Regions from separate parts of the Streptomyces sp. NPDC033136 genome, predicted to be linked through region 2. Evidence: riboswitches for the same ligand, from Rfam matches in the RefSeq annotation. Region 2 holds a riboswitch; each other region holds the start of a gene.

Region 1 (7,172 bases), on a different contig from region 2:
GGAGTTCGACACCTCGCGCACGACCGTGCGCCAGGCGCTGCAGGAACTGGTCGTCGAGGGCCGGCTGGAGCGCATCCAGGGCAAGGGCACCTTCGTCGCCAAGCCGAAGGTCTCGCAGGCGCTGCAACTGACCTCGTACACCGAGGACATGCGCGCCCAGGGCCTCGAACCCACCTCGCAGCTGCTGGACATCGGCTACATCACGGCCGACGACCGGCTGGCCGGACTGCTCGACATCACGCCCGGCGGACGCGTGCTGCGCATCGAGCGGCTGCGCATGGCCAACGGAGAGCCGATGGCCATCGAGACCACCCACCTGAGCGCGAAGCGCTTCCCCGCCCTGCGCCGGTCCCTGGTGAAGTACACGTCCCTCTACACCGCGCTCGCAGAGGTCTACGACGTCCATCTCGCGGAGGCCGAGGAAACCATCGAGACGTCGCTGGCCACCCCGCGCGAGGCCGGCCTGCTCGGCACGGACGTGGGCCTGCCCATGCTGATGCTGTCCCGGCACTCCCTGGACCGGGAGGGCCGGCCGGTGGAGTGGGTGCGCTCGGTGTACCGGGGGGACCGGTACAAGTTCGTGGCGCGCCTGAAGCGGCCTCAGGAGTAGCTGAACCGCTGCGGTGGCCGTTGAGGGCCCATTCCCTGTTGGTACCGCATATGGGGTACCGCATTACGGACGAGGGGTTCCGCTGTCGCCGCACCCTGACCTAGATTGCCTGCGCATCGCAGAGGTGATCATCGAGGGGACGGAGCCGCCTGATGTCGCAAGCCCCGGAAGCCAGCAGAGGGCCGGTGGTGACGCCTGTGCGCGTCGTCATCGGCTTCTGCCTCATAGCGCCCTTCGTGGCCATGCTGTGGGTCGGCTCGTACACCAGGATGGACCCGGCCTTCATCGGGATCCCGTTCTTCTACTGGTACCAGATGGCGTGGGTGCTGATCTCCACCGTCCTGACGGTGATCGCCTACAAGCTGTGGCAGCGTGACCAGCGCGCCCGCTCGGCCACGAAGGGCGGTGCGTCGGAGTGAAGGACGGCGTGAACGGCGTCGCGCTCGCCGTCTTCATCTTCTTCTTCCTGCTCGTCACCGTCATGGGCTTCCTGGCCGCGCGCTGGCGCAAGGCCGAGAACGAGCACAGCCTCGACGAATGGGGTCTGGGCGGCCGCTCGTTCGGCACCTGGGTCACCTGGTTCCTGCTCGGCGGCGACCTGTACACGGCGTACACCTTCGTCGCCGTCCCCGCGGCGATCTACGCGGCGGGCGCGGCCGGCTTCTTCGCGGTGCCCTACACGATCCTGGTGTACCCGCTGATCTTCACCTTCCTCCCCCGTCTGTGGTCGGTGTCCCACAAGCACGGGTACGTCACGACCTCCGACTTCGTGCGCGGCCGCTTCGGCTCCAAGGGCCTCTCCCTGGCCGTGGCCCTCACCGGCATCCTCGCGACGATGCCGTACATCGCGCTCCAACTGGTCGGCATCCAGGCCGTGCTGGACGTGATGGGCGTCGGCGGCGGCGAGAACACCAACTGGTTCATCAAGGACCTGCCGCTGCTGATCGCCTTCGGCGTGCTGGCGGCGTACACGTACTCGTCCGGTCTCCGTGCGCCCGCGCTCATCGCGTTCGTGAAGGACACCCTGATCTACATCGTCATCGCGGTGGCGATCATCTACATCCCGATCAAGCTGGGCGGCTTCGACGAGATCTTCGCCAAGGCGGGCGAAGCGTACAGCCAGACCAACCCGGCGACAGGCGCGCCGCGCGGTGCGCTGGTGCCGGCGGAGGCGGGGCAGTGGACTTACGCCACGCTGGCGCTGGGCTCCGCGCTCGCGCTCTTCATGTACCCGCACTCGATCACGGCGACGCTGTCCTCGAAGAGCCGTGAGGTGATCCGCCGCAACACCACGATCCTGCCGCTCTACTCGCTGATGCTGGGCCTGCTCGCGCTGCTCGGCTTCATGGCGATCGCGGCCGGCGTCAAGGTGCAGAACGGGCAGCTGGCGATCCCGCAGCTGTTCGAGAACATGTTCCCCGACTGGTTCGCGGGCGTGGCCTTCGCGGCGATCGGCATCGGGGCCCTGGTCCCGGCGGCCATCATGTCCATCGCGGCCGCGAACCTCTTCACCCGCAACATCTACAAGGACTTCATCAAGCCCGACGCCACACCCGCGCAGGAGACCAAGGTCTCCAAGCTGGTGTCCCTGCTGGTGAAAGTCGGCGCGCTGGCCTTCGTCCTCACGATGGACAAGACGGTCGCCATCAACTTCCAGCTCCTGGGCGGCATCTGGATCCTGCAGACCTTCCCGGCGCTGGTCGGCGGCCTGTTCACCCGCTGGTTCCACCGCTGGGCCCTGCTCGCGGGCTGGGCGGTCGGCATGCTCTACGGCACGGTCGCCGCGTACGGCGTCGCCTCCCCGACCCAGAAGCACTTCGGCGGCTCCTCGAAGGAGATCCCCGGCATCGGCGAGATCGGCTATATCGGCCTCACGGCGTTCGTCCTGAACGTGGTGGTGACGGTGGTCCTGACGTTCGTCCTCAAGGCCCTGAAGGCCCCCGACGGCATCGACGAGACCAAGCCGGAGGACTACACGGCGGACGCGGGCGACCCGGGGGTTCAGGTGGAGCTTCCGCCGGCGACGGCGGGCACCTCGCACTGAGTCGCAGGTGACAGCGGGCCGTCGGTGAGAAACCGGCGGCCCGTTGTCATACCCGTCCCGCAGACTCGGACCATGGACATTCTCATCCGGCGAGTGAAGCCCACCGAGTACGGCGCCCTCGGCGAGATCACCGCCCAGGCCTACCTGAAGGACGACCTCCTCGACTTCGGTGAGAGCGACGGTTACCTCGGGGAACTCAAGGACGTGGCCAAGCGGGCCGCCGCCGCGGACGTCCTGGTGGCCACCCGGGGCGAACACCTCCTCGGTGGCGTCACCTTCGTTCCCGCCGGCGGTCCCATGGCCGACATCGCCCTGCCCGGAGAGGCCGAGATACGGATGCTCGCCGTCGCCCACGAGGCCCGCGGCCGCGGCGCCGGAGAGGCCCTCGTCCGCGCCTGCGTCGACCGCGCCCGCGCGACGTGCGGCTGCGTCCGCGTCGTCCTGTCGACGCAGCGAACCATGCACGCCGCCCACCGCATCTACGAACGTCTCGGCTTCGTCCGTGTCCCGGAGCGCGACTGGAACCCGATTCCGGAGCTCGACGACATCACTCTCCTCACCTACGAGTTGACACTGTGAAACCATCTCGGCACTACATCTAGGGGTGCTTTCTCTGCCCGGCACAAGATGTATGCTCATGCTCGCTGTCGCCGCAGGGGAATCCGGTGGGAATCCGGAACTGTCCCGCAACGGTATACCCATGCCTGTTCATGCATGTATGGGAGTCAGTCCGAGGACCTGCCGACAGCGCGCCCGGCCGTCCGGCCGGTGTGCCCTGACGTCCGGGCCTCGTGGAATGGGCCGGTGGACGCGACGCCGCGTGCGCTCGCGTGCTGCCCCCTGCCCTCGACGAGGCCCCCGTGCCGAGCGAGGGAGAGCCCCACGTGACCATCGCGCCTGCGGAACCGGTCTCAGCCGCCGAAGAAGCGCACGACGCTCCCGGTGCCGCCCTGTTGCGGACCCTGACCGAGCTGACCGCCGACCTCCCCGACGCCGACCCGGGCCGGGTCGCCGCCGCCGCGCTGCGCGGCCGGTCCGCGCGGGCTGACGCGTCGGAGTTGCGCGAGCTGGCGACGGAGGCGGCCGCCGGTCTCATCTCCGAGGACCCCGCCTACTCCCGGCTGGCCGCCCGGCTGCTGACCATCGGCATCCGCGCGGAGGCCGCCTCCCAGGGCGTAACGTCCTTCACGGAGTCGGTCGCCGTGGGCCACCGCGAGGGCCTTATCGCCGACCGCACCGCCGAGTTCGTCCGGCTGCACGCGGCCCGCCTCGACGCCCTGATCGACACCGCCGCCGACGACCGTTTCGGCTACTTCGGCCTGCGCACGCTCCACAGCCGCTATCTGCTCCGGCACCCGATCACCCGCCAGGTGATCGAGACGCCGCAGCACTTCATGCTGCGGGTCGCCGCCGGTCTCGCCGAGGACGACACCACCCGCGCGCTGGACGAAGTGGCCGCGCTCTACGGGCTGATGAGCCGCCTCGACTACCTCCCCTCCTCCCCCACCCTCTTCAACTCCGGCACCCGGCATCCCCAGATGTCGTCCTGCTACCTCCTCGACTCCCCCAAGGACGAGCTGGACTCCATCTACGACCGGTACCACCAGGTGGCCCGGCTGTCGAAGCACGCCGGCGGCATCGGCATCGCCTACTCCCGCATCCGCGCCCGGGGTTCGCTGATCCGCGGCACCAACGGCCACTCCAACGGCATCGTCCCGTTCCTGAAGACCCTCGACGCCTCGGTCGCCGCCGTGAACCAGGGCGGCCGCCGCAAGGGCGCCGCCGCGGTGTACCTGGAGACCTGGCACTCCGACATCGAGGAGTTCCTGGAACTGCGCGACAACACCGGCGAGGACGCCCGCCGTACGCACAACCTGAACCTGGCCCACTGGATCCCGGACGAGTTCATGCGCCGCGTGAACGCCGACGGGCAGTGGTCGCTGTTCTCCCCCGCGGACGTGCCCGAGCTGGTCGACCTGTGGGGCGAGGAGTTCGACGCCGCGTACCGGGCGGCCGAGGCGAAGGGCCTGGCGAAGAAGACGCTGCCCGCCCGCGAGCTGTACGGCCGCATGATGCGCACCCTCGCGCAGACCGGCAACGGCTGGATGACCTTCAAGGACGCTGCCAACCGCACCGCCAACCAGACGGCCGAGCCGGGCCACGTCGTGCACTCCTCCAACCTCTGCACGGAGATCCTCGAGGTCACCAACGACGGGGAGACGGCGGTCTGCAACCTGGGATCGGTCAACCTCGGCGCGTTCGTCGACCGGGCGGGCGGGGGCATCGACTGGGAGCGGCTGGACGAGACGGTCCGTACGGCCGTGACGTTCCTCGACCGGGTCGTGGACATCAACTTCTACCCGACCGAACAGGCAGGCCGGTCGAACGCCAGGTGGCGTCCCGTCGGCCTCGGAGCCATGGGTCTCCAGGACGTCCTCTTCACACTGCGCCTGCCCTTCGACTCGCCCGAGGCCAAGGCGCTGTCCACCCGCATCGCCGAGCGCATCATGCTCGCCGCCTACGAGGCCTCCGCCGATCTCGCCGAGCGCAGCGGCCCGCTGCCGGCCTGGGAGAAGACCCGTACGGCCAGGGGCGTACTGCACCCCGACCACTACGACGTGGAGCTGACGTGGCCGGAGCGCTGGGCAGCCCTGCGCGAGCGCGTCGCCACGACCGGCATGCGCAACTCCCTGCTCCTCGCCATCGCGCCGACGGCCACGATCGCCTCCATCGCGGGCGTGTACGAGTGCATCGAGCCGCAGGTGTCCAACCTGTTCAAGCGCGAGACGCTGTCCGGTGAGTTCCTCCAGGTCAACTCCTACCTGGTGGACGAGCTGAAGCGGCTCGGCGTGTGGGACGCCCGCAGCCGGGAGGCCCTGCGTGAGGCGAACGGCTCGGTGCAGGACTTCGCCTGGATCCCCGAGGACGTGCGGAGGCTGTACCGCACAGCGTGGGAGATCCCGCAGCGCGGCCTGATCGACATGGCGGCGGCCAGGACCCCGTTCCTGGACCAGTCCCAGTCCCTGAACCTCTTCCTGGAGACGCCGACCATCGGCAAGCTCTCCTCGATGTACGCCTACGCCTGGAAGTCCGGGCTGAAGACCACGTACTACCTGCGCTCGCGCCCGGCGACCCGCATCGCCCGCGCCGCCCAGGCCACCGCCACCGTCCCCGTGCAGCAGCCGGCGACGGAGGACGCCGTCGCCTGCTCCCTGGAAAACCCCGAGTCCTGCGAGGCCTGCCAGTAATTCCCACCCGCCACCCGACCGCCACCCCTGGAGGACGGCGCTTCGCGCCGACTGTTATGACTCAGAACCTTCTCGACCCCGGCTTCGAGCTGACTCTCCGCCCGATGCGCTACCCGGACTTCTACGAGCGCTACCGGGACGCCATCAAGAACACCTGGACCGTGGAGGAGGTCGACCTCCACTCGGACGTCGCCGACCTCGCCAAGCTCTCCCCCGCCGAACAGCACCTGATCGGCCGACTGGTGGCCTTCTTCGCCACGGGCGACTCGATCGTCGCGAACAACCTGGTGCTGACGCTGTACAAGCACATCAACTCCCCCGAGGCCCGGCTCTATCTGAGCCGCCAGCTGTTCGAGGAGGCCGTGCACGTCCAGTTCTATCTGACGCTCCTGGACACCTACCTCCCCGACCACGACGACCGGGCGGCGGCCTTCGCGGCCGTCGAGAACATCCCCTCCATCCGCGAGAAGGCCGAGTTCTGCTTCACGTGGATGGACTCGGTCGACCAGCTCGACCGCCTGGAGACACAGGCCGACCGCCGCCGCTTCCTGCTGAACCTGATCTGCTTCGCCGCGTGCATCGAGGGCCTGTTCTTCTACGGTGCCTTCGCCTACGTCTACTGGTTCCGCAGCCGGGGCCTGCTGCACGGCCTGGCCACCGGCACCAACTGGGTGTTCCGCGACGAGACCATGCACATGTCCTTCGCCTTCGACGTGGTCGACACCGTCCGCAAGGAGGAGCCGGAGCTGTTCGACGACCGGCTTCAGCAGGAGGTGACGGACATGCTCCGCGAGGCCGTCGAGGCCGAGCTGCAGTTCGCGCGCGACCTGTGCGGCGACGGCCTGCCGGGCATGAACACCGAGTCGATGCGGCAGTACCTGGAGTGCGTCGCCGACCAGCGGCTCACCCGCCTCGGCTTCGCTCCGGTGTACGGCTCCGAGAACCCCTTCTCCTTCATGGAGCTCCAGGGGGTTCAGGAGCTGACCAACTTCTTCGAGCGGCGGCCTTCCGCGTACCAGGTGGCGGTGGAGGGCACCGTCGACCTGGACGAGGACTTCTGAGGCAGCCCGCTTCCGCGGATCTCCTGGGCCTCCCTGCCCCGGCGGTCGGTGCGCCTCTCGCGCACGAGGCCGGTCACGGACGGGAGGACCAGGAGGACCAGCTGCTGGAGGCGACGGACGAGAGGATCGACGCGGCCGCGCTGCGTCACCCTTCCGTCCGGGCGGTCGGGACGACACCGAACGCCTGCCGGCGCACGTTCAGGGCCCCC
Region 2 (7,172 bases):
AGCGAGCGGCTGCTCAAGATCACGTCGATGTGCGGCAAGTGGCTCAGCATGAACGTGCTCATGCTCGACGAGAAGCAGGTGATCGCGGAGCGGCACCACACCGGGATGCTGCGCGCACTGGAGAAGTGGGGCTTCGAGCCGATCCCGTGCGACCTGCTGCACTACGCCCCCTTCGGCGGCTCGTTCCACTGCGCGACCCTCGACGTCCGGCGCCGCGGCTCGCTCCGGTCGTACGTCGACTGACCGGGCCGCCGGCCGGCCGGGGCTGATGCCGGGCCGCTCGACCCGCGGCCGCTCGGTTCGGCCCGGCGGGGCCGCGGGGGCCGCCCTCAGCCTCCGGCCGCCCCCAGCCGTGCCGCCGCGAGAGCGGCGAGTTCGGCGGACGTACGCGGCCCCGGCTCGGTGCCGGACAACAACCCCTGTGCGCGCAGGAGTTCCGCCGCTGCGGCGCCCCACGGCAGCCGCAGCCCGGCCTCCCGGAGGAGATCGGTGCGGGCCAGCGCCGCGGGCGCGGGCCCGGTGCGGACGCCGGAGGGGGTGAGGAGCGCCACGTCGTCGGCCCAGCTCAGGGCGAGGTCGACGTCGTGGGTGGCCATCACCACCGTGGTGCCCCGGGCGCGGAGCCCGTCGAGCGTGGTGAGGAGCCGTTCCTGACCGTCCGGGTCGAGTCCGGCCGTCGGCTCGTCCAGGACGAGGACCCGGGGCCGCATGGCCACCGCGCCCGCGATGGCGGTCCGCTTGCGCTGTCCGTAGGAGAGCAGATGGGTGGGCCGATCGGCCAGGGCGGTGATGTCCAGGGCGTCCAGCGCCTCCGCCACCCGCGCCCGCACCTCCGCGTCGGGCAGGCCGAGGTTCAGCGGCCCGAACGACACGTCCTGTTCGACGGACGCCGCGAACAACTGGTCGTCCGGGTCCTGCACCACCAACTGGACGGTCGTCCGCAGCCGGGTCAGTCCCTTGCGGTCGTACGTCACCGGCTGCCCGGCGACCGTCAACCGGCCCGCGTGCGGTTTCAGCCCGCCGCTGAGCAGCCGCATCAGCGTGGTCTTGCCGCTGCCGTTGCGGCCGAGCAGCGCGAGTGCGCGCCCCTCGCGGATCTCGAAGTCGAGGCCGCTGAGCACGGCCGGGCCGTCCTCGTAGGCGAAGGACGCGCCCCGCAGGGCGACGAGGGCGGGCTCGCTCATGTCAGCGGCCTTTCCAGTACGAAGGTGAGGACGGCCAGCGTCGCGAGCAGCGTGCAACTGGCCGCCGTGAAGCGGACGGAGACCCGGGCCTCGGGCACCAGGACCCGCAGGGTGCCGTCGTAGCCGCGCCCGGCGAGACCGGCCTGGAGGCGGGCCGCCCGGTCGAAGGCCCGGACGAACGCGGTGGCGCCCAGCCCGGCCAGGGAACGCCACTCGGCGGCCCGGCCGGTGTGGCCGAGCCGGGCGGCCTGGGCTTCCCGGATGCGGCGCACCGAGTCCAGCAGCAGGAAGCTCATCCGGTACGTCACCAGCGCGACGTCGACCACCGGCGCGGGGATGCCGGCCCGCACCAGGCGGGGCAGCAGGTCGGACATGGGCGTGGTGAAGGCGAACAGCAGCACGCCCAGGGAGGCCGCCGAGGTCCGCAGCAGCAACTCCCCGGCCCGGACGGGCCCGTCCGCGGCAAGGGAGACGAAGCCGCCCGGCCCGCCGACCTGGACGAGCAGCGTGACCGCGCCGGTCACGCAGAAGCCCAGTGGCACCCGGTAGGCCCGCCACAGCCGCCGCCCGGGCACGCCCGCCGGTCCCAGCAGCACCACCAGGGCCGTCAGGAGCACCAGCGCGGCGCCCGGCCAGGGCGGCAGGGAGATCGCCAGCACGGTCAGCCCGAGCCCGAGCACGGCCTTGTCCACAGGATGACGGCGGCGCCAGCGACTGCTGTGCGCCGCCGCGTCGATCGGCAGCACCCGGGCTCAGTCCCGCTCGGCGGCGGACTTGCCGGCGGCCTCGGAGGGCACACTCCCGACCGCCCGCTCCAGCGCCCGCTGCTCGCCCTGCCGCCGTCCCCGGTGCAGGCCGAAGTAGTAGGCGAGGACGCCGGCGCCGAGGGCCGCCTGGAGGGAGAACAAGGCCGACTCGATCTCACCGGACGGCGGCTCGTACAGCGGTGAGAACCACGGCTCGTAGTCCGGCTCGATCTCGGTGATCGCGGTCTCCGCCTCGCCGTCGGCGCCCGTGAACGGCTCCTCCTTGTGGTCGCCGAGACCGAGCGCGAGCGGCAGCGCGGCCAGCGCGGCCACGACGAGCAGCAGCACCAGGTTGATCTTCGTGTTCCTGCTCATCGGGCCACCGCCTCGGTCTCGGTCCGGGACCGCTTCGTGGTGAGCAGTACGCCCAGCCGGGTCAGTTCGCCCTTGCTGGACTGCACCAGCAGCCGCATCACGAGCACCGTCAGCAGCCCCTCGCTCACCGCGAGCGGAACCTGGGTGACGGCGAAGATGGAGCCGAACTTGCCGAGTGCGCCCAGGAATCCGCTGCCCGGGTCGGGGAACGCGAGCGCCAGCTGCACGCTGGTGACGCAGTAGGTGGACAGGTCGGCGACGAACGCGCCGGAGAACACGGCCACCATCAGCGGCGCACCGGACCGCCGTAGCAGCCTGTAGACGGCGTATCCCGCCCAGGGCCCGGCGATCGCCATGGAGAAGACGTTGGCGCCGAGCGTGGTCAGGCCGCCGTGCGCGAGCAGCAGTGCCTGGAAGAGCAGGGTGATGGTGCCGAGCACCGCCATGATGGGCGGGCGGAACAGGATGGCGCCCAGGCCCGTGCCGGTGGGGTGGGAGCAACTGCCCGTGACCGACGGCAGTTTCAGGGCGGACAGGACGAACGTGAAGGCGCCGGAGGCACCGAGGAGCAGTGTGCTCTCGGGGTGCTCCCTGACCTCACGGGTGAGCGACCGGACCCCGTGGACGACGAACGGCGCCGACGCGACGCCCCAGGCGACCGCGTGCGCCGGAGGAAGGAAACCCTCGGCAATGTGCATGGCTCAGCAGACCCTCTCCAGCACCTCGTGGATGGTTGACGCGCCTTGGCCGGTCTCCTGGCTGACGGGTACCACCGCCCGAACTCCGCCTTCCCGGGTCACTAGGACCCAGTGGCTGCCCGCGAGGGCCGGAGCCGGACTTCCCGATTCACAGTGGCGAGGGCCGCACCGGCATCACACCGGATTTCCCGTTCACCAAGGCCTGGTGACAATAAGGCCGGGGTAAGGACGATGACAAGCCGCCCACGGGGGCGCGCGAGGGGGCGTCCGCTCGCACACCGGCGCATCCCCGGCGGTTCCTCAGCGGATCCACGCGGCAGGGAGCGGGCGGCCCGGGCCGCCCGCGGACCCGATCACGTCAGTCCTCGCCGTCGTCGTCCCCGTCGTCTTCCTCGCCGTCCCCCCAGTCCTGGCGCGGCTTCTCAGGCTGCGGCTCGTCCGTCTGCTCCGGCCCGCCGCCGCCCGCTTCCTCCGTCGGGGCCGTGGCGCTCGGCGTCGGCGCGCCGGAAGCCGGTGCATCGGCCGGTGCGGGGGTCGGGGTGACATCCGTCACTGTTCCGGTGGCCGGCGTGGCGGCGGGCGCCGGGTCGGAGGTGAGCGGCGAGCCGGAGTCGGAGGAGGGGGTGGCGGCGGGACTGCTCGCGGTGGGGGAGGCGTCGGGCTCCGTGCCCTCCGTCGCGGTGCTGTCCGGAGAGAACACGCGCATGCCGATGAGCATCGCGGCGAGGAAGAGCGCAGCCGCGGCGGCCGTCACGGCCACGAGCGAGCGGTTGCCCGGGCCGCCCCGCCGCCCGGCACGGCCCGAACGCCCGGCCTGGGCCGCCCGGGCCGCGCTGCGGTGTCCCGTGGTCGCCGGCAGCGCGTACGTGGTCGGGCTGCCGGTCTCTGAGCCCCGCACGGACGCGGTGGCCGAGGGCCTGGTCTCCGGCCGGAGGGGCGGTGAGGCCTCCGGCAGCGGCTCCGGCAGTCCCCGCCAGAGGCCCGCGGCGAACCACTCGGCGGACCGCTGGGCCGTGGGCCGATCTTCGGGCTGCTTCGCCAGCAGGCCCAGGAGGTAGTTCTCGAACGCCGGCGGGAGACCGGTGACTCCGAGCTCGCGCGGCGGCACGGGGGCCGAGTCGAGATGCTGGTGCAGGAGCGCGACGGCGGTGTCCGCCTCGAACGGCGGCCGGCCGCTGAGGAGCTGGTAGAGCACGCAGCCCAGGGAGTACATGTCGGAGGCGGGACCCGCGGGCTTGCCCAGGGCCCGTTCGGGCGCGAGGTAGAGACCGGTGCCGACGATCTGTCCGGTGGCGGTGAGCGCGGCCCCCGGGTCGTCGAGGAAGCGCGCGATGCCGAAGTCGCCGATCTTCAGGGTGCCGCCCGCGTCCAGCAGCAGGTTCGCGGGCTTGACGTCCCGGTGCACGATGCCCTGCGCGTGCGCGGCGGCGAGCCCGGCGGCGGCCTGTGCGGCGAGCTCGGCCACCCGCTCGGCGGCGAGCGCCCCGGAGGCGGACAGCACCCCGGCGAGACTGTCGCCCTCCACCAGCTCCATCACCAGATACAGCCGGTTGTCGAACTCGCCGAAGTCCAGGACACCGACGACGTTGGGATGGTTGAGGCGCCCGGCGGTCTGGGCCTCCAGACGGAACCGGGAGGCCGCCGTGGCGTCGGTGTCCTGGGGGAGCAGCAGCTTGACGGCCACCGCTCTGGCGAGCGTCTCGTCGTACGCACGCCAGACCTCTCCCATTCCACCGCGCCCGATCTCAACATCCAGCCGGTAGCGGCCCGCTAGCAGCACTCGTCCTCGCATCATGCTTGTGGGAAGGTCGTAGCCGCAGACCGAACTTCCCGCATCCGCACGGGGATTGGCGGGGGTGCCGCAGCCGACCCAGGATACTGGCGCCGCGTGACCACCGATCTCCGCAGCGGTGTCCCCGGCCGGTACGGTCCCGGAATTCCCGGAGCGGAGAGGCCGCCCTCTCAAGTGACGCTCCCGCGCGCGTGGTTGCCGGGCCGGTGTCCTCGGTGGCGGCTCAGGACACCGTGGCCGTCGCCCCCTCCCGGCGCGGCAGCAGGGCCACCGCCAGGGCCGGTACGGCCGAGAGGACCAGCCACGGCACGGCCGTCGGAAGGCCCAGGTCGAGCAGGGAGCCGGTGGCCGCGCTGCCCGCGAGGACGATCAGACCGGAGACGGAGGACAGCGCGCCCATGTAGAGGCCGAGCCGGCCCTCCTCGGCGAGGTCGGGCACCCATGCGCGAGCGGCCGGCACCACCAGCATCTGCCCCACGGTGAGCAAGATCACGAAGCCCGCGGCCGGTACCAGCCCGGCGGCACCCGTCCAGCCGGCGGGGCGCGCGGCGGCCACCACCGCGAAACCGGACGCGATCAGCAGCAGCCCGGCGGCCATGGAGCGGCGCAGATCGAGCCGGTCACCCGCCCAGCGGGTCACCGGCAGCTGCGTGCCCACCACGAGCACCGAGGACAGGGCGAACAGCCAGGACAGCGGGGCCTGAGAGCCCGCCGCGCGCTGCACCTCGTCCGGCAGGGCCAGATACAGCTGGTTGTAGGCGAGCAGGTACGTGCCGTACGCGCAGCACAGGGCCAGGAAGCGGCGGTTGCGCAGCAGCAGCCGCACCCCGCCCCGCTCCCGGACGCGGACCCGGCCGGGAATGTGCTGCGGCATCAGCCACACGTGCCCGGCCAGGACCAGCACGAAGACGGCGGCGCCGGCCAGGCACGCGGTGCGGAAGTCGACGGCGAGCAGCAGCGCCCCGAGGAGAGGCCCGGCGAAGGCCCCGACCTGGCCGGCCACGCTGAACAGCGCCAGCACCCGGGTGCGCGCACCGTGCCCGTCCTCCTCCCACACCACCGCCTGGCGGGCCACCTCGGACTCCACGGCGGGGGAGAACAGCGCGGCGGCGAACCCGATCACCAGCACCGAGCCGATCACGGCCCAGGTCGCCTCCGCGTATCCGAGCCAGGCGAACCCGGCGATCCGCAGCACGCAGCCGGCCAGTACGACCGGGCGCACCCCGCACCGGTCGACGAGCCAGCCGCCGACCACGAACAGCCCCTGCTGGCTGAACGTGCGCAGTCCGAGCACGAACCCGACCAGCCAGCCCGCCATGCCGATCGCCGTGCCGAGATGCTCGGCGAGGAACGGCAGGACGGCGTAGAAGCCGATGTTGAAGGCGAGCTGGGTCAGGATCAGCAGCCGCAGCAGCGGTGACAGTTCCTTCCAGAGCCGCCGGGTGCTCTCGCGCGGGGCGCGCGGGCCCTTGGCCGTACGGGAGGCGCGGCGGGTCGGCACGCGGGAGGTGGGGTCGGTCATCGCTCTTCTGCCGGTGGGGCGGGGACGGGGACAAGGAGGGCGTCGGGGCGGTCCGGCTGTCGCCGCGGGGCCGGGAGGGCCCGTTCCGCGGGCGGCTCGGCCGGGCCGGCGGGACGCTTGCGTCGTCGGGGCAGCCGTACGCCGCCCGCGGCGGTCACCGCGAGCGCCCCGAGCAGGGCGAGGACCGCGGCCGGGAAGAGCACGGCCCACGGGGCGCGCTCGGCGTACGGCTGGTTCTCGGCGAGCAGCAGGCCCCACTCGGGGGACGGGGGCTGGGCGCCGAGGCCGAGGAAGCCGAGCGCGGCGAGGCTCAGAGCGACGCCGGGCAGCCGGAGCAGCGCGTGCCGGGTCACCGGCGGCAGCACGGCGGGCAGCAAGGCGTGGCGGAGCAGGTACCAGTCGCCGGCGCCCAGCGCACGGGTGGCCGTGAGGTGGGTGGTCGCGCGTTCCTGACGCAGCAGCGAGGAGGTGTGTGCGGCGAGCGGGGCCCAGGCCACGACACCGACGGCGACCGCGGGGGTCCACGGGCCGCTGCCCGCGATGCCGGTGACGAGCAGGCCGGCCAGGACCGGTGGCACCGCGCCGGCCGTGTCGACCAGCGGCGTGGACAGTCTCGGCAGCAGCCCCAGCAGCAGCCCGGCGACGAGGGCGGCGGCGCTCACCGCGAGGGCGAGGGCGAGGGTGTTCAGCGCGCCGTGGGAGACGCGGGCGAGCAGGTCCCGGCCGAGCGCGTCCGTCCCGAACGGGTGGCCCGGGGAGGGGCCTTGCAGCCGGGCCAGGGCGTCCAGGGTGAGAGGGTCGCGGGGCAGGCCGACCCCGATGACGGCGGCGAGCAGCCCTCCGTAGAGCAGCGGC
Region 3 (7,172 bases), on a different contig from region 2:
CGGTCGTGCCGGTGTCCGTGGTCATGAGGGTGGGAATGCTCGTGCCGGTCGCTCACGTGGGTCCCCTTCCGGTGCGCGTGTGAGTGGACGTGCACACGCCCACGGGGCCATTATGTGCGTATGAGCGCACGCATGCACCTGTCATCTGCGCACGATGCGCATCCGCGCAGTCCCGGCGAGGAGCAGTTCGCGCTCGCCGCCGAACTGCTCGCCCTGCTCGGGGACCGGACGCGGCTCGCCCTGCTGCACGCACTGACAGGGTCGGAAGCCGACGTCACGACGCTCACCCAGGCGTGCGGGGCGGCGCGGCCGGCCGTCAGCCAGCACCTGGCGCGACTGCGCCTCGCGGGCCTGGTGGACACGCGCAAGGAGGGCCGCCGGGTGGTCTACTCACTCCGCGACGGCCATCTGCGCCGGCTGGTGGACGAGGCGCTGAACGTGGCCGACCACCGCCTCAGCGACCGGCCCCCGCACGACTGAGTCAGTACCGCGCGGCCGCCCCGAGGTACTGCTCGCCGGAGCCCGGGAGCGGCAAGGCACGGGTCATGCGGCTCGTCATGGAGGCCGGTCTCAGTGGGCGGGCGCCTCCGCGACGGCCCGTCCTCGATGCCCCGCCCCATCTCCCCGGGCCGGGACGCCAACGCCCGGGCCCAGTGGTGGATCGCCGGCCACCGCGGATGAGCAGCCGTCGAGGTCACGCCCGAGCAGGGGGATCACTGCCCGAGCAGGGGGATCTCGATCGCTGGGCAGCGGTCCATCACCATGTCCAGGCCCGCGGCGCGGGTCCGCTCGTACGCCGCCTCGTCGACGACACCGAGCTGGAACCACACGGCCCTGGCGCCCTTCGCGACCGCCTCGTCGGCGACCGCTCCGGCGAGGTCGCTGTTCACGAACACGTCCACGACGTCCACCTCGAAGGGGATGTCCGCCAGGCTCGCGTACCCCTGCTCGCCGTGCACCGTCTCGGCCTTCGGATGCACCGGCACGACGCGCTTGCCGAAGCGCTGGAGGACGGCGGCGACCCCGTACGCCGCGCGCCGCTGGTTCGACGACAGGCCCACCACGGCCCAGGTGTCGCCGAGTCCGGCGAGAATCCTGCGGATCGTTGCCTCGTCGCCGTACACAGGCTGCCTCCTCGGACGTCGTGGACGACCTGCTGTGCGCACAACGACGCGAGGTGCGCGGTCATTCCCCCGGTGCCCCCGTGATAGCTTGCCGAGGCCAGTCGAACCCATGTACGTGGGTCAGGGAATCCGGTGCGAATCCGGAACTGACGCGCAGCGGTGAGGGGGACGGGCGGGGCCTCGGCCACTGGACTCCCTCGCGGAGGTCCGGGAAGGCGCTCCGATCCGGATGAACCCGAGTCCGAAGACCTGCTGGCGGCCCCCGCGGCCGCACGCGGCGGGGGAGCACCGTACGACCGGGCTCCGCGATCGAGCCCTCGACGACTGAGGACTGGTTCCCGTGTCCCTCGCCCGACCCGCCCGTGCCGCCGTGCTGCTCGCGGTCGGCTCCCTGCTCCTGACCGCCTGCGGCGACGCGAAGCCCGCCCCCGCGAAAGCCGCCGTCACCCTCGGCAACTGCGGCCACGAGGTCCGCGTCGAGGCCGCGCCGCGGCACGCCGTCTCCCTCAACCAGGGCACCACCGAGATCCTGCTCTCCCTCGGCCTCGCCGACCGCCTCGCGGGTACCGCCACCTGGACCGACCCGGTGATGAAGGGGCTGGAGAAGGCCGAGGCGAAGGTGCCGCGCATCGCCGAGAACAACCCGTCCTTCGAACGGGTCCTGGACGCCGGCCCCGACTTCGTCGCCGCCTCCTTCGTCTCCACCCTCGGCAAGGGCGGCGTCGCCACCCGCGAGCAGTTCGAGAAGCTCGGCGTCCCCACGTACGTCTCCCCGTCCGACTGCGCCGGCAAGGACAACTCGGGGGGCGGCGACGGAGCACGCGACAGAGCCCTGGGCATCGACACCGTGTACGGCGAGGTACGGGATCTCGCGGCCGTGTTCGGGGTGAGGGAACGCGGCGAGGAACTCGTGGCGTCCCTCCGGCAGCGCATGACGAAGGCCACCTCCGGCATCGACGCCCACGACGTCACCCTCCTGTACTGGTTCGCCAACTCCGAGTCGCCCTACATGGCGGGCTGTTGCGGAGCGCCGGGCATCATCACCCGGGCCCTCGGCGCGAAGAACGCCTTCGACGACACGCACGAGGAGTGGCCGCAGATCAACTGGGAGACGGTCGCCGACCGTGACCCCGACGTCCTCGTCATCGGCGACCTGACCAGGAAGTCACAGACCGCCGAGTCGGCCGCGCGGAAGATCGCCTTCCTGGAGTCCAACCCGGTCACCAGGACCATGGACGCCGTCCGGCACAAGCGGTACGTGCTGCTCAGCGGGCAGGCCATGAACCCGACCATCCGCACGGTCGAGGGCGTGGAGCAGGTCGCCGCCGGGCTGCGCCGGTTCGGGCCGGCCAAGTGACCGACCGGGACCTGCCGGAGGTCACGGCCCCGGCGTCCGGGATCCGGACCCGCCGTGGGTCCGGGCTCGCGCTGGGCGCTGCCGGGGCCCTCGCGCTCGTCGTCTCCCTCGCCGTGTCCCTCACCATCGGGCCCGCCGACATCAGCGTCGCCGACGTGTGGTCCGTCGTGGCCGCCCACCTCGGCCTCGGCAGCTCGGAGCTGACGCCGATCCGGGACGGGATCGTCTGGCAGCTGCGGCTGCCCCGCACCCTGCTCGCGGCCGTGTGCGGGGCCGGACTCGCCGTGTGCGGGGCGGTGATGCAGTCGCTGCTGCGCAACCCGCTCGCCGATCCGTTCGTGCTCGGGGTGTCCTCGGGCGCCTCCACCGGCGCGGTCCTGGTCGTCGTGCTCGGCGTGGGAGGCGGCGCCCTCCCGGTGTCCGCGGGCGCGTTCCTCGGCGCCCTGGTCTCCTTCGCGCTGGTGCTGCTGCTCAGCCACACCCTCGGCGGCACCACCGACCGGGTCGTCCTCGCGGGCGTCGCCGCCATGCAGCTGTTCTCCGCGCTCACCTCCTTCGTCGTGATGACCGCCGCCGACGCCGAGACGACCCGGGGCGTGCTCTTCTGGCTCCTCGGCTCGCTCGGCGGCGCGGGCTGGACCGACGTCTGGCTGTGCCTGGCCGTCCTGGCCGTGACGCTGGTCGTGTGCCTGGCGTACGCCCGTACCCTCGACGCCTTCGCTTTCGGGCAGGACGCGGCGGCCGCGCTCGGGGTGTCCGTGGCCCGCACCCGGCTGGTGCTGCTGTGCGTCACGGCCCTGCTCACGGCGGCGCTGGTCAGTTCGGCCGGGGCGATCGGCTTCGTCGGGCTGGTCCTGCCGCATGCCGCCCGGGCCCTGGCCGGCCCCGGGCACGCCCGGCTGCTGCCGGTCACGGCCCTGGCCGGGGCGGTGTTCCTGGTGTGGGTGGACACGCTGGCCCGTACGGTGCTGGACCCGCAGGAGGTTCCGGTGGGGGTGGTGACGTCGCTGATCGGGGTGCCGGCGTTCGTGGTGGTGCTCTACCGGACGCGGAGGGTGCGGTGAAGGGGGCAGGGGCGGCGGCGAGCGGGGCGGCGACGGCGGTGAGCGGGGCCGGGCTGCGGGCCGACCGGGTAGGCCGCCGTGCCGACGGACGCCTGATCCTCGACGACGTCGTCCTCGCGCCGGAGACCGGCTCCACGGTCGGTGTCCTCGGCCCCAACGGCTCCGGCAAGTCCACACTGCTGCGACTGCTGGCCGGGCTGCTCACGCCGACCACCGGAGTCGTCACGCTCGACGGCACGCCGCTGGACGGCCTGCCCCGCCGTACGGTCGCCCGCCGCCTCGCCATGGTGGAGCAGCAGTCGGACACACAGGTCGAGCTGACGGTCGAGGACGTCGTACGGCTGGGCCGCGTGCCGCACCGCCGCGCCTGGACACCCGCCTCGGCTGACGACGCGCGGGCGGTACGCGCCGCCCTGGCGCGCACGGGCCTCGCCGGCCGGGCCGGCCAGCCCTGGCACACCCTCTCGGGCGGCGAACGCCAGCGGGTGCAGATCGCCCGCGCGCTGGCCCAGGAACCCCGCGAACTCCTCCTGGACGAGCCGACCAACCACCTCGACATCCACCACCAGCTCGACCTGCTCGCCCTGGTCACGGGCCTGCCGGTCACGACCGTCGTCGCCCTGCACGACCTCAACCTCGCGGCGATGTACTGCGATCAGGTCGTGGTGCTGCGCGAGGGTCGGGTGGTGGCGGGCGGCACCGCGCGGGACGTGCTCACCCAGGAGCTCATCGCCGAGGTGTACGGGGTGCGGGCGGACGTCCGGTGCGAAGGCCCCGAGGGGCGGCCCCACGTGCGGTTCCTGGGAACCCTGGACTGAGCGGACCCGGCCCACGCCAAGAAGGGGCCTGTCCGCCACGGTGGCCGGGAAACGCCGAACCTGCCCGCGTGTCCCCGGCCGGCGGCCTACGCTCGCCTCGTGCTGCGCATCATCGACACTCGTACCGGCCGGCCGGTCGAAGCCGCCCCCGCCCGCCGGGGCCTGACCCGTGTCGAGGTGCACGCGCCCGGCTCCGACACGACGAACCTGCGGGTGCTGCTCGTCGCGGACCTGCTCGTGCGGACCCTGGAGCTCGGTGGCACCCCCGTGTGGGCCCTGCTGACGGGCGGGCGGCGCCAGGCGGAACTGCGGACGAGCGCCGCGGCACTCGGCGTCCGGCCCTTCGAGGACAGTCCTGACGTCAGCGCGGGCCTGGGGGAGGCCCAGGTCATCCATGTCGCGGCCAAGGGCGGTGCGACGCCCGACGGGGTGCGGATCGCGGTCGGCGCCGTGGGGGCGGAGGTGTCGGACAGCCGGGCCGGCGGTTCGGCGGAAGGGGAGGCGCCGGCCGGGCGGTCGGCTCAGGAGGGCCCGGAGTCCGGCATCGACCCCGCCGTCCTGCGTCTCGCGTTGATCACCCGGCACCACAGCGCCCCCGCCCGGCTGACGGCGGCCGACCTCGACGACGCCCGCGCCACCCTCGCCCGCTGGCGCGGCGCGGTCGCCCGATGGGCCCGGAGCCCCTCGCGGCCGGTTCCCGACGAGGTGCGGGTGAGACTGCGCGATGCCTGGGAGGACGACCTGGACGTGCCCCGGGTGCTGGATGTGCTGCACCATGTGGAGACCGAGCCGGATCTGCCGGACGGCGCCCGCTTCGAGACGTTCGCCTACGCCGACCGGCTCCTCGGCCTCGACCTCACCGCCGACCTGGGATCCCCGTCATGATCGACCGCGCAGGAGCGGGCCCGCTGCGCCGCCTGGTGGTGCTGCGGCACGCCAAGTCCGCCTGGCCCGTGGACGTCTCCGACCACGAACGCCCGCTCGCCCCGCGCGGCCGCCGGGACGCCCCCGCGGCCGGCCGGGCCCTGGCCGAGGCCGACTGCCTGCCGGACCTCGCGCTGTGCTCCACCGCCGTACGCGCCCGCCGGACCTGGGACCTGGCCGCCGCCGAGTGGGGCACACCCCCGCCCGTCCGCTACGACCACCGCCTGTACGCGGCGGGCCCTGCGGGCCTGCTGGCCGTCGTGCACGAGACGCCCGCCGAGGTGGAGACGCTGCTGCTGCTCGGACACAACCCCGGTCTGGAGGAACTGGTCCTGGCGCTCGCCGGTGACGGCCTCGACGACACCCTGGAGCGGGTCCGCACGAAGTTCCCCACCTCGGCGATCGCCGTCCTGTCCTGGCGCGGCACGTCCTGGCGGGCCTTCACCCCAGGCACCGCCCTGGTCACATCGGTCACCGTGCCCCGGGGCGTGAAGAAGCACCACTAGTCTCCGCCTCCCTGGACGCCGGCACCACCTGCGGCCGGATCCACAACGCGCTCAAGAACACCGACGGCGCCGCCGCCGGCCTGACCATCCACGCGACCACCGCCTACGGCGCCGTCACCGCCCGCAGCCTGTAAAGAAGCCCCTCATGACCGACCTGGCGATCGCCGCGCACGGGCTGCGCAAGTCCTACGGCGACAAGACCGTCCTCGACGGCATCGACCTGGCCCATGAGCCTCGTCAGCCCGAACGCCGAGGCCGCCGGCAACAACGCCATGCCCCTGATCCAGCTGCCGCTCCTGTCCAGCGCCTTCGTGCCCCTCGACACGATGCCGGGCTGGTTCCGGCCGATCGCCGAGTACCAGCCGTTCACGCCGGCCATCGAGACCCTGCGCGGCCTGCTGCTCGGCAGCGAGATCGGCACCAACGGATGGCTCGCCGTCATCTGGTGCGCGGGGCTCGCGGTGCTCGGCTACTTTCTGGTCGACCTCGAAGTTCGACGACGACCCCCGATAAGCGCCATGACCCCGCGGATCACCTCCGCAACCCCTCCCCACCCCACGGCGGCGTACACCGGCACCACGCCGGAGTGCGCCGCCCCGTTCGTGCGCGAGGACACCGCCCCGTCGTCACCGGTGCCGACGATTAGGCTGGGCCGATGCAGGACGAATACCGCACGGTCGCCCGCGCGGGCGTGCACGAGACCGAGGTCAACCGCTCCCGCTTCCTCTGCGCCCTCGCCCCGGCGGCCACCGAGCAGGAGGCCCAGGACTTCATCGCCGCGGTCCGCAAGGAGCACGCCGACGCCAGCCACAACTGTTTCGCCTACGTCATCGGCGCCGACGCCTCCGTCCAGAAGGCCGGCGACGACGGAGAACCCGGAGGCACCGCAGGCGTCCCCATGCTCCAGATGCTGCTGCGCCGGGACATGCGGTACGTCGTCGCCGTCGTCACCCGCTATTTCGGCGGGGTCAAGCTCGGTGCGGGCGGGCTCATCCGGGCGTACGGCGGAGCGGTCGGCGAGGCCCTGGACACCCTCGGCACCCGCACCCGCCGCAGGTTCCGGCTGGCCACGGTCACCGTCGACCACCAGCGCGCCGGCAAACTGGAGAACGACCTGCGGACCACGGGGCGTGAGGTGCGGGACGTGCGCTACGGGGAGGCGGTCACGATCCGGATCGCCCTGCCGGACGCCGACGTGGACGCCTTCCGGGCGTGGCTGGCCGACGCGACCGCCGGGACGGCCGGGTTCGCGTTGGGCGGGGAGGCGTACGGGGACGCCTGACACGCGGCCACGGCGAGTGCCGCAAGACGGACGCGGTGAGGCCCCCCGACCGGTGGACACGGGAGTACGGCAGCGTGCCGGAGTGACACGTTCCACG

The links. Region 2 has a riboswitch for cobalamin ahead of ACZ5TL_RS07565 (energy-coupling factor ABC transporter permease). Riboswitches for the same ligand answer to the same signal wherever they lie in the genome.
Region 1: another riboswitch for cobalamin. It lies ahead of ACZ5TL_RS23775 (ribonucleoside-diphosphate reductase subunit alpha); the one in region 2 lies ahead of ACZ5TL_RS07565 (energy-coupling factor ABC transporter permease).
Region 3: another riboswitch for cobalamin. It lies ahead of ACZ5TL_RS19960 (ABC transporter substrate-binding protein); the one in region 2 lies ahead of ACZ5TL_RS07565 (energy-coupling factor ABC transporter permease).

The regions. Positions count from the first base shown of each region.
Region 1 is NZ_JBVIPD010000013.1:84,642-91,813, forward strand. Features, by position in the region: gene ACZ5TL_RS23755 (GntR family transcriptional regulator) at 1-610, shown strand, start outside; gene ACZ5TL_RS23760 (DUF3311 domain-containing protein) at 763-1,029, shown strand; gene mctP (monocarboxylate uptake permease MctP) at 1,026-2,654, shown strand; gene ACZ5TL_RS23770 (GNAT family N-acetyltransferase) at 2,727-3,233, shown strand; cobalamin riboswitch at 3,286-3,414, shown strand; gene ACZ5TL_RS23775 (ribonucleoside-diphosphate reductase subunit alpha) at 3,539-5,902, shown strand; gene ACZ5TL_RS23780 (ribonucleotide-diphosphate reductase subunit beta) at 5,959-6,963, shown strand.
Region 2 is NZ_JBVIPD010000003.1:406,416-413,587, reverse strand. Features, by position in the region: gene ACZ5TL_RS07585 (amidinotransferase) at 1-243, shown strand, start outside; gene ACZ5TL_RS07580 (energy-coupling factor ABC transporter ATP-binding protein) at 330-1,184, opposite strand; gene cbiQ (cobalt ECF transporter T component CbiQ) at 1,181-1,930, opposite strand; gene ACZ5TL_RS07570 (energy-coupling factor ABC transporter substrate-binding protein) at 1,937-2,305, opposite strand; gene ACZ5TL_RS07565 (energy-coupling factor ABC transporter permease) at 2,302-3,003, opposite strand; cobalamin riboswitch at 3,034-3,218, opposite strand; gene ACZ5TL_RS07560 (serine/threonine-protein kinase) at 3,362-4,798, opposite strand; gene ACZ5TL_RS07555 (MDR family MFS transporter) at 5,019-6,317, opposite strand; gene ACZ5TL_RS07550 (ABC transporter permease subunit) at 6,314-7,172, opposite strand, start outside.
Region 3 is NZ_JBVIPD010000010.1:28,532-35,703, forward strand. Features, by position in the region: gene ACZ5TL_RS19945 (cation diffusion facilitator family transporter) at 1-56, opposite strand, end outside; gene ACZ5TL_RS19950 (ArsR/SmtB family transcription factor) at 121-480, shown strand; gene ACZ5TL_RS19955 (CoA-binding protein) at 714-1,124, opposite strand; cobalamin riboswitch at 1,206-1,395, shown strand; gene ACZ5TL_RS19960 (ABC transporter substrate-binding protein) at 1,465-2,481, shown strand; gene ACZ5TL_RS19965 (FecCD family ABC transporter permease) at 2,493-3,545, shown strand; gene ACZ5TL_RS19970 (ABC transporter ATP-binding protein) at 3,542-4,363, shown strand; gene ACZ5TL_RS19975 (hypothetical protein) at 4,463-5,248, shown strand; gene ACZ5TL_RS19980 (SixA phosphatase family protein) at 5,245-5,793, shown strand; partial or broken gene ACZ5TL_RS19985 (DUF4097 family beta strand repeat-containing protein) at 5,793-5,927, shown strand; partial or broken gene ACZ5TL_RS19990 (ABC transporter permease) at 6,006-6,306, shown strand; gene ACZ5TL_RS19995 (YigZ family protein) at 6,449-7,075, shown strand.